DNA from 3 places in the Niabella beijingensis genome. Region 1 is predicted to be linked to each of the others. Evidence: riboswitches for the same ligand, from Rfam matches in the RefSeq annotation. Region 1 holds a riboswitch; each other region holds the start of a gene.
The links. Region 1 has a riboswitch for cobalamin ahead of K7B07_RS27255 (TonB-dependent receptor plug domain-containing protein). Riboswitches for the same ligand answer to the same signal wherever they lie in the genome.
Positions count from the first base shown of each region.

Region 2: linked by a shared signal. The riboswitch ahead of K7B07_RS09875 (TonB-dependent receptor plug domain-containing protein) and the one ahead of K7B07_RS27255 (TonB-dependent receptor plug domain-containing protein) in region 1 are both predicted to bind cobalamin.
Region 3: linked by a shared signal. The riboswitch ahead of metE (5-methyltetrahydropteroyltriglutamate--homocysteine S-methyltransferase) and the one ahead of K7B07_RS27255 (TonB-dependent receptor plug domain-containing protein) in region 1 are both predicted to bind cobalamin.

Region 1 covers NZ_JAIQDI010000002.1:2,686,980-2,690,240, reverse strand. The annotation lists gene K7B07_RS27255 (TonB-dependent receptor plug domain-containing protein) at 1-1,395, opposite strand, end outside; cobalamin riboswitch at 1,533-1,746, opposite strand; gene K7B07_RS27250 (TolC family protein) at 1,863-3,261, shown strand, end outside.
Region 2 covers NZ_JAIQDI010000001.1:2,371,547-2,374,807, reverse strand. The annotation lists gene K7B07_RS09885 (NAD(P)/FAD-dependent oxidoreductase) at 1-985, shown strand, start outside; gene K7B07_RS09880 (TPM domain-containing protein) at 1,038-1,610, shown strand; cobalamin riboswitch at 1,680-1,886, shown strand; gene K7B07_RS09875 (TonB-dependent receptor plug domain-containing protein) at 1,990-3,261, shown strand, end outside.
Region 3 covers NZ_JAIQDI010000001.1:2,362,500-2,365,760, reverse strand. The annotation lists gene metE (5-methyltetrahydropteroyltriglutamate--homocysteine S-methyltransferase) at 1-1,516, opposite strand, end outside; cobalamin riboswitch at 1,695-1,888, opposite strand; gene K7B07_RS09840 (hypothetical protein) at 2,069-3,055, shown strand; gene K7B07_RS09835 (putative signal transducing protein) at 3,137-3,261, shown strand, end outside.

The DNA.
Region 1 (3,261 bases):
TTGCACACCAGCTTCATAATTCATACTCTTCTCCGGCTTTAACTCGGTTTTTCTATTGCGGTATTCTCCATATAACTGGTATAGTGAGGGCTCTCGAAAGCCGCTTGATATGTTTACAAAAATTTTGGTACTATTACTTACATTGTAAGAAGGGTTGAAGGAGAACGTGGCGTTAGATCCGTATTTACTGTTGTTGTTGATCCTGACTCCCAGTTCATTATTGAACCCTTTCAGGTCCAGCAATAAAAAGGAAATATATCCTGCAAAATTATTAAACTTCGCGGAATCCCTGCCGAGGGGCGTTTCATAAATGCCCAGAGAAGAAATGCTCTTATATTGCTGGTCGGTATTTATTGCTGAATATTGCAGCCCGGCTAGAAGCGATGCATGATTACTAAAATAGTAGTTGCCAAAAAGGTCGGTAATATAGGAGCGGCCATCGTACAAACCATGCGACCATTTGGCATATCCTCCAATATGGATACTGTCGTCACTGTATTCTCTTTGACTGCTGATTATGCTTTGGGAAAGTGTGATGGCTGTTTTGGCACCTTTATAATTTAGTTTTAATGTATTGATCAGGTTCCTGCTGTTAATGGTATAATCTCTGTCGTCGGTAAAAGCTCCGGCATCGCCGTCGGCTTTATATTTACTGAACATTCCCATGTAGGCGGCAGAAAACCGGTCTGATATTTTATAACCGAGATTGGCCTGGACATTATTTTGTTTGAACCCGTCTTTGTCAAAATTGTTACTCTTGGTGCTGTCGTAGGCCGCAGAAAAACCGTTGCTATTGATCTGGTTATACGCAATATTATAGTCGAAGCGGTTAATGGCTCCCCTCACACCGATATTGCCTTTAAATGTTTGATAAGAACCATAGCTCAGGTGCGCATTGGGCGCTATCTTTTTGGTTCCTCCTTTTTTTGTAACAATATTGATTACACCCGCCATCGCATTGCTTCCCCATAGTGTACTCTGCGAGCCTTTAAGGATCTCGATCCGTTCAATTTGCCCGACATTGATGTTATTGATGTCAATAGGGGCACTGCTGTTCTGCGAAGGGTCATTGATCGGAGTGCCGTCTATTAAAATCAAGGTATTGCCTGTAGCGCTTCCCCTGAAATAAAGTTCCTGATTGCTCCCCAGGGCATTATTTGCTCCTGCGGTAAAAATTGCACTTTGCGTGTTGAGGATTTCAGTCAAGGACTTGTCCAGGTTTCGTTGCAAAGTTGCCTGGTCAATAATGGTTACAACCTTGCCTGTTTGGTTTTGTTTTAATGGTGTTTTTGCAGCAGTAACAGATACTTCGTCGAGATTTGTTGTTTGCTGATCCTGTGCCAGTAACAGACCGCTGTAAAAAACAGCAGCCATCATCAAAACCTTTTTGTTCATTGTTTAAGATTTTAGGTGACGGCTCCCGGTGGAAATAAAATAGTAGAAGAATGTTCAGAGCGCCTCAAAAACAGGCCGCCAGGAAAGACTGCTAATATTGTACTTTTCTCCCGAAAGCTGAATATTGTTTTCCGGAATGCACCGGCGCGGTCCTGGCAGGTCTTCTGGCTCAAGACCTTGCCGGCACCTTCCCGTAACAGGGTTACAGTGGTTTGCTGCCGGCAATTTTTACTCCTTCGGCTCCCAAGGAGGCCGGAGGAGGTCTCTTACAGCTACGGGGATAGCGCCGGGCTTGCACCGGACTTCCCTTTTCATTTTCCCGGAGGAAAAACCAGATCCGCTGCAAATTTAAGGGGTCCATTATGTTTTTTGATCATATAGCGGCTGAATTCCTTTTATCATTGAAAGAACACCTCCGGAAGCCGCTGTTTTAACTATTGTTGAATGCTTTACGCTATTTTTGCTGAATGAAGAATGCTTTATTGATATTGACTGGCTTTTGGGTAACGCTTGCGGCACAGGCACAGGAAAAATGGAGCCTGGAGCAATGTGTGGAATATGCAGTGGAGCACAATATTTCCGTGAAACAGACTGATGTGCAGGCGCGTATTGATAAACTGACACTGGACCAAAGCAAGGCCGCTCTCTTTCCGACTGCCAACTCCCAGCACAGCCTCGGATATCAGTTCGGCCGCTCCATCGACCCTACCTCAAACCAGTTTACCACAAATGAAATCCTGTTTGCGAATCACTCGCTGAATGTAAATGCTGACCTGTTCAACTGGTTCCGCAAAAGAAATACGGTGGCCGCAAACAATTTCACTTATGAGGCCAGCGTGGCAAAATTTGAAAAGGCACGGAATGATATTGCGCTCAACGTAGCCAATGCCTACCTGGCGGCACTGCTTTCAAAGGAGCAGATCAATGTGGCAACCGTACAGGTGCAGCAAAGCCGGGAGCAGCGTGATAATGTGAACAAACAGGTAACGGCCGGCGCGCTTCCGGAACTGAACCTGGCAGAGATGCAGACCCAGCTCGCCAACGACAGCGCCACGCTGATCAGCGCCCGGGCGGATTTCCGGCTGAAGCTGCTGCAACTGCAGGCCCTGCTGAACCTGGACGCGGCAGATCCTTTTGATGTACTGTCGCCTCCGGTAGACAGCATACCGGTAGAACCCCTGGCAGAACTGGATCCGGCCCTGGTCTTCAGCTCGGCGATGATTAACCTGCCGCAACAGAAGATCAATGAGCTGAATGTAAAGGCGGCTGTCAAAAACGTACTGGTGGCAAAGGCGGGGATGTATCCGTCGTTCAGCCTGTTTGGCGGACTGGATTCGCGGTACTCCAATGCCCAGAAATTATTGCCGGTCAATTACCAGGAAGGGGCTGTTCCGATTGGGTTTGTAAACATAAACGGCACTAATTATGTAGTGAACACACTGGAGAAAGTGCCTACAGGGTTCAATAAAAATACCTACTTCCGCCAGCTGAGTAATAACTTCAGTCAGAACCTGGGCATCGGCCTGAACATTCCGATCTTTAACGGCAACCAGGCGCGCACCAACTGGAAAAAAGCAAAGCTGAACGTGGAATCACAGGAACTGTTGCAGGAACAGGATGCACAAACGCTGAAACAGGATATTTACCAGGCGCATACGAATGCGGTGGCAGCCATCGAAAAATACAATGCCTCCCGGATCGCTGCAGTATCGGCGGAACAGGCGTATGATTTCGCCCGAAAACGGTTTGAAGTGGGGCTGCTGAAACCGATTGACCTGATCACGAACCAGAATAATTTATTCAAGGCAAAAATAAACATGCTTTCAGCACAGTATGATTATGTATTTAAATTGAAACTGCTGGAAT
Region 2 (3,261 bases), on a different contig from region 1:
GGAAGTAGGCTACCGGCCCGACTTTGATGCCGGTAACAACCAGCATAAGGAAGTGCCGATCGGCTATGTGTGCAAGCGCATGGACTTTGACCATTTCCTGGTTGAGGAACTAAAGCGCTGTGCGCACGTAACCCTTTACGAAGGCATCGCCATTACAGAATATACCCTGGAACCAGACGGGTACCTGGTGAGTGATGGTAACGGGTTTACAGTGAAGGCAGACCTGCTGATCCTTGCAAACGGGGCACATTCGTCCTTTACAAAAAAAGTGGCAGGCATCCAGATGGAACCGGCACATTATGTAGCCGGGCTCCGGGCCTATTATAAAAATGTGGAGGGACTGCACCCGGAAAATTTTATTGAGCTGCATTTTTTAAAGAGCCTGTTGCCGGGCTATTTCTGGATCTTTCCGCTGCCAAACGGACAGGCCAATGTAGGCGTGGGTATGCTCAGTGAGACCGTGAGCCGGAAAAAAGTGAACCTCAAAAAAGAATTGCTGCGTATTGTGGAAACAGATCCCGTATTTAAGGAACGGTTTAAACATGCAACGCTGGAAGGAGGAATAGAGGGATACGGGCTGCCGCTGGGAAGTAAAAAAAGAGTGCTTACGGGGGAACGGTACCTGCTGGTAGGGGATGCCGCTTTTCTTATAGACCCATTTACCGGCGAGGGCATTGGAAATGCCATGAACTCCGGACGAATGGCCGCATTGCAGGCCGCGCGGGCCATACAGGCACAGGACTATTCCGCTGCGGGTCTTGCTGCCTATGACGCGGATATCGAACGCGTACTGGGACCGGAATTGCGGCTGAGCACCCGCATTCAAAAGCTGGTCAATTATCCGCGGTTGTTTAACCTGCTGATCAATATCAGCGCGCGGAATAAGAAGGTACAGGAACTGCTCTCCTGCATGTTTTATGAGGTAGACCTTCGGAAAAAATTAACAAAGCCTTCGTTTTATATTGGGCTTTTGTTAAATAAATAAGAACCAGGGGGAAACCAATTCCGTTAATTTTGCATCAACCTAAAATCAATCTATGCAGCAAAAGGTTTTTTCCGGCATTTTGTTTTTAACACTGGGTCTGGCGTTGGCCTGCAACCCCGGCAAAAACCTGAACACGCAGGTACACAACAGAGATGCCGAAGGAAGAAAAACAAATATCCAATATCCCAAACAGCCGACCCCAACTCCGGATAACATTAATATGTCGTACGATTTTGAGCAATTATTTACCCCTGCTCAAAATCACCAGATCGACAGCCTGGTCCGGTTGTTTGAAAAAAGCAACCTGATCGCCATCAAAGTGATAACGCTTCCGGCAGATAGGGTCAGCGCGGACCAGTTTGCGAGCAACAATAAAAGCCTTCTCGAAGAGTGGGCCGGTGTACATGGCAATACCGACAAGGCCATGGTGGTCACCATCAGCAAGGCATTGAACAAAGTGGCTGTTGATTACGGCCCGTTTGTAGAGAAGTTGCTGTCAAAGGCGGAAGCCGATCAGATCATCAGCAACGACTTTCAGCCGGCACTTCAAAGTGGGGCTGTTTTTGAAGGTACCTGGAAAGGCGTGAATGATCTGATGGATACCATACGAAAAAATATTAAGTAGACCATCGCTGTCTTCAGCAGGAAAGACCTGAAAGATTTAAAACCTTTCAGGTCTTTTTGTTTTTTAATGCTACTTTTGCCGCGCATTGGTTAAATGTTCACTTCGATACGGGAACATTTATTAAAAGGGAATCAGGTGCAAATCCTGGACAGACCCGCTACTGTAAATCCCATGCAACATTCTGACAAATAGTGTCACTGTTTCTCCTCCGGAGAAATGGGAAGGCCGTTCAGAATGGGGATAAGTCAGGAGACCTGCCAACGCAGTTTTTATTTTAAGCTTTCGTGGAATAAGGCTTGGAATGCAAATGCGCAGGTAGCAATTACCCATTTGTTTTCTGGTTATTTCAGGTAAAGCTGTTTGATGAAGTCAAATAGTAATGAACCGATTTTATTTTTGGATCCGTTTTGCCGGAGTAACGGCTCTTTTGTACAGCCTTGGCTGCACGGACGGGATGGCCCAGGCCCCCGACTCTTTGGAGGCAAAGGAGCTGGATGGCGTATGGATACATTCCGGCAAAAACTCCTTTTTGCTCAACACCACCACTCCGGTTCAAACGCTTACGGGGAGCCGGCTGCAGCGGCTGAACAGTTTTTCGGTAGCGGATGCACTGCGCTATTTTTCGGGGATACAACTTAAAGACTACGGGGGTATTGGCGGATTGAAAACGCTGAATGTAAGAAGCCTTGGGGCACAGCACCTGGGTGTTTTTTATGATGGCTTACAGGTGGGAAATGCGCAGAACAGTATTGTAGACCTGGGGAAGTTCTCCCTTGATAATATTGAGGAGCTCCGCCTTTATAACAGCCAGAATACCTCCACGCTTCAATCTGCAAGAAACTTCGGCAGTGTTGCTGCGCTATATATAAAATCAAAACAGCCGGTATTTGAGCAGCACAGGAATTACAAGATAAAAGGGACATTTAAAACAGGTTCTTTTGGTTTAATAAACCCTTCGCTGCATTGGCAGCAGAAAATAACAGGGAACATTGCAGCCACCGTCAGTTTAGAAGCCATTCATGCGCACGGGAGATATAAGACGCGTTATCAGGGGCGGGCATATGACACAATCATTATCCGCCAGAATGCAGATGTGGCGTCGCAACGGGCAGAGCTTGCAGTGCAGGATCTGAATAAAGACTCCGCAACCAACTGGAAAATACAAACCTACTTTTATAATGCAGAACGGGGATTGCCCGGTGCCATTGTTGCAGAGCGGTTTTATAATTCGCAGCGGTTGTGGGACCGTAACTTCTTTACGCAGGCCATGTTGCGCAAGCAATTCAATACCCGTTATCAACTTTTACTACAGGGAAAGTATGCCAACGATGGCACCCGCTACCTGGACACCACCATCAAAAAAATCGGAGGGGCCCCGCTCCGCAATCAGTATTATCAGCAGGAATATAACGCATCATTGGTAAACGAGTATCTTGTTGCAGACGGATGGAAACTGTCCCTGGCCACCGACTGGATCGTAAATAAGATGCAGGCCAACCTCGACAATTTTGTGTATCCGGTGAGGAATACCGGACTGGTGGCCATTGCAACCGAATGGAAGCGGAAACGCCTGATTGCTGCCGGTAATCTGCTGGGAACATTTATTCATGAGAAAGTAAGATCCGGTGCGGCGGCTGAAAACAGGAACGTA
Region 3 (3,261 bases), on a different contig from region 1:
CATTGCGTTCAAACTCCCCGTGTACCAGTACATCCAGCCCTGTCTCCTCCTGCCATTTAATGGAGTTGCCGGTTGCTTCTTTCAGCAGTTGATAATAATCGGCATCCGAAAGCAGTTGCTTTTTCCATTGGGCCCGCCAGGCGCGTACTTCTTTTGTTTGAGGAAAAGATCCGATAGTGGTAGTAGGGAAAAGCGGAAGCCCCAGCTCCTGTTGCTGTTTCTCTTTCCGGGCAAAAAACGGGCTGTTCCTTTTGGCATCAGCGGGTGTTATGGCCGCTACACGGGTTTTTACCAGCGGGTTATGGATCAGGGGGGAACTATTGCGCGCTTCAATACAGGCAGCATTTTCACGGAGCAGTTTTTTTGAAGCGGCGGTTTCGGGGTGCAGGGTAATCTCCCTTAATGCAGCTACTTCCACCAGCTTTTGCCGGGCAAAGGCCATCCACTGCCTGATCTCCGCAGGAAGGCTTTTTTCATTGGTTTCCAGGTCCAGGTCGCAGGGTACATGAAGCAGGGAGCAGGAAGGGGCGATCCAGATACGCCCGGCGCCGATCTTATCGGTCGCCTTTCTGATCAGTGCAAGGGATCGTGTAAAGTCATTCTTCCAGATATTCCTTCCATCCACAACCCCTAGCGAGAGCAGGGTTCTTCCATTGATGAACTCCGGTTTATCAAGGATGTCATCCAGCTGTGACGGACAACGCACCAGGTCGAGGTGCAATGTATGAACCGGCAGTGAAACAACGGTTTTCAGATTGTCTCCGAAACAATCAAAATAATTGGCGAGAATAATGCGGAGATTGGGAAACCGCCGGAAAATAGCTGTATAAGCGGTTTGCAGTGCCTGTTGTGCCTTTTCGCCGAGGTTGAGTGCAAGGCAGGGCTCATCCATCTGAACATAATACGCACCGCTGTGGTCCAGCTTTTCAAGCACTTCAAAATAAACGGGCAGCAGGTTTTTCAGCAGGCCAATACGTTCAAAGCCGGGTTCTTTTTCTTTTCCCAGCAGCAGGAAGGAAACCGGACCGAGCAATACCGGCTTGCTTTTGAACCCCGCTTTTTTAGCTTCATTGAACTGATCAATGACCTTATTGCTGAACGCAGTAAATTTCTGGTCTCTTTTAAATTCCGGAACGATGTAATGGTAGTTGGTATCAAACCATTTGGTCATTTCCATTGCTGTAAGATCATATCCGTTTTTCTGATAGCCTCTTGCCATGGCAAAGAGGAGGTCAAGCGGATTGATGTGCTCTTTTTCGATCAGCGGGTGATACCGGTCCGGTATCGCACCGGTCATCAGGCAGGTGTCCAGCACCTGGTCGTAAAACGAAAAATCATTTGCCGGCAGCAGGTCCATACCGGCCTCTTGTTGCAACAGCCAGTTGCCTTCCCTGATCTTTTTTGCTGTCAGCTCCAGCTGTGCGGCGTTAATGGTGCCGGCCCAGTACAGCTCACAGGCTTTTTTCAATTCCCGGTTGCTACCAATACGCGGGTAGCCGAGGTTGTGCGTTTGCATCTCTTTTAACTTTTTTAATGAATAATAAGCTAAAAGCCCTTTGCAAGTTTCGCAATGCGATGGAGGTAAAAGATAAGAAAGACAGATGCCGGTAACCGGAACAGTGTGAGGAGGACTGACCGTTACAGAGGAGAAGATCCAAGACATCATGCAGACCCTTGCTTTATACCGCGAAAGCATTGCTCTTACGGATAAGGCAGGTCTCCTGGCTTGCAGCGGCGTTTACCGTCCTTCCCATTCCGCCAAGGCGGAGCAGTGGACATATAAGGTAAGGCCTTTTGCGCTGCTTACAGTTGCGCGACAGCTCGTGATTTTAACACGATTCCCTATTATCCCTGATCTTCATCAGGGACCTTTTCCGGTTGATGAAAAATGAAAGAACTTATTGAAGGGCAAATGTAGTTAAATCGGGGGAGTTCCGGTAGAAAAAATGCACGGAGGGTCTTCAGGCTGTCTGCAATCAGATTTGAACCGGATAAAGAGAAAGCGTAATTTTGAGTGACTGCCGGCAATGATTGCAAGCAGGTATGCCGCAACAAAACCTTAAATAAAATGAACAACACTAAACAGTTTATTTTTCTTTTTCTGCCCCTGATTGCCTTTGGTCTTTACTCCTGTAAGGATAAGCGGCACGACCTGAGCCGGGAGTACCGGCTGGATCATTACGCTTTTGTTTTGGTGTCGGCAATCAACGACCGCGAATTTTATTTAAGGATAATGCGGGAAACCCTGCAGGAGAAAAACAAAACAATACAGAACCCCAACAGGGCAGATACACTAAAGGGCGACCGGCAGCACCTTACAGCTTATGATGCCCTGTTCTCACAGTCGGAGGAACTGCTTTATGAACCGGTAAAGAAAATCAGCCCTGATGCCGTTGCTGATAATGCCCCGCCGGAGAATTTTACCCCGCAGGAAAAGGCCTGGCTGAATGAACAGACCGGGCGCCTGGTAACTGTATTCCGGCAAATAAACAATGCCTACGGACGCTTTGATCAATACTACGAAAATTCCGGTTATAAGGAAGATAAAGGCGTAAGAGGCCGGGAACTGACCGATTCGATCCGGATGCTGGACGATCAGTTCGGGGTCATCAGCGACAGCATCATACTCCGGTCGGATCGTATATTCAAAGACATCTACCGGGTACCGGAAAAGAAAAATGCGGGTGATACCACAGCGGCTTTAATGGAAAAGACCATGAAGGCCTGCAATACTTATATCCTGTTGCAGGAGCAGCTCCTGTCCGGAAAGCAACCAGGGGACATCCCGGATAAAGAACTCAGCGCTGCAAAAGATTCCATCCGGCAACAGATGGGGCAGCTGGTGCAACTGGGACTGTCCGGAACGGAACGATCAATCTGGGCAGATGTTCTGGTGCTGAGATTCCGCGACCTGCTTTTTGGCTTCAGCACCTATTCTGAGGTGCGGCTTCCCGATCCGGGTGAAAAAGGGCTTCTTCAGAAAACGGATCTGGATTTTCTGAAGGACCTGGAGAACCGGATGCGCAGGTGTTATAATGTGTTTGTGCAGTTGTAATGCCGTTGTTAACCCGTCCTACCTTGTTAAAATACGGCACCGGGGCTTTTTTTATCCGTCGTACTGCAATAACTTTAAGGTATGGACTTTATCATTGCGTCCACATATGACAGCTATATTGATGCCCATCTTGCAATGGGAAACCTGCTGAGTGAAGATATTAATTGCTGGTTAAAGGACGAGAACACCGTTACGATCGATCCTGT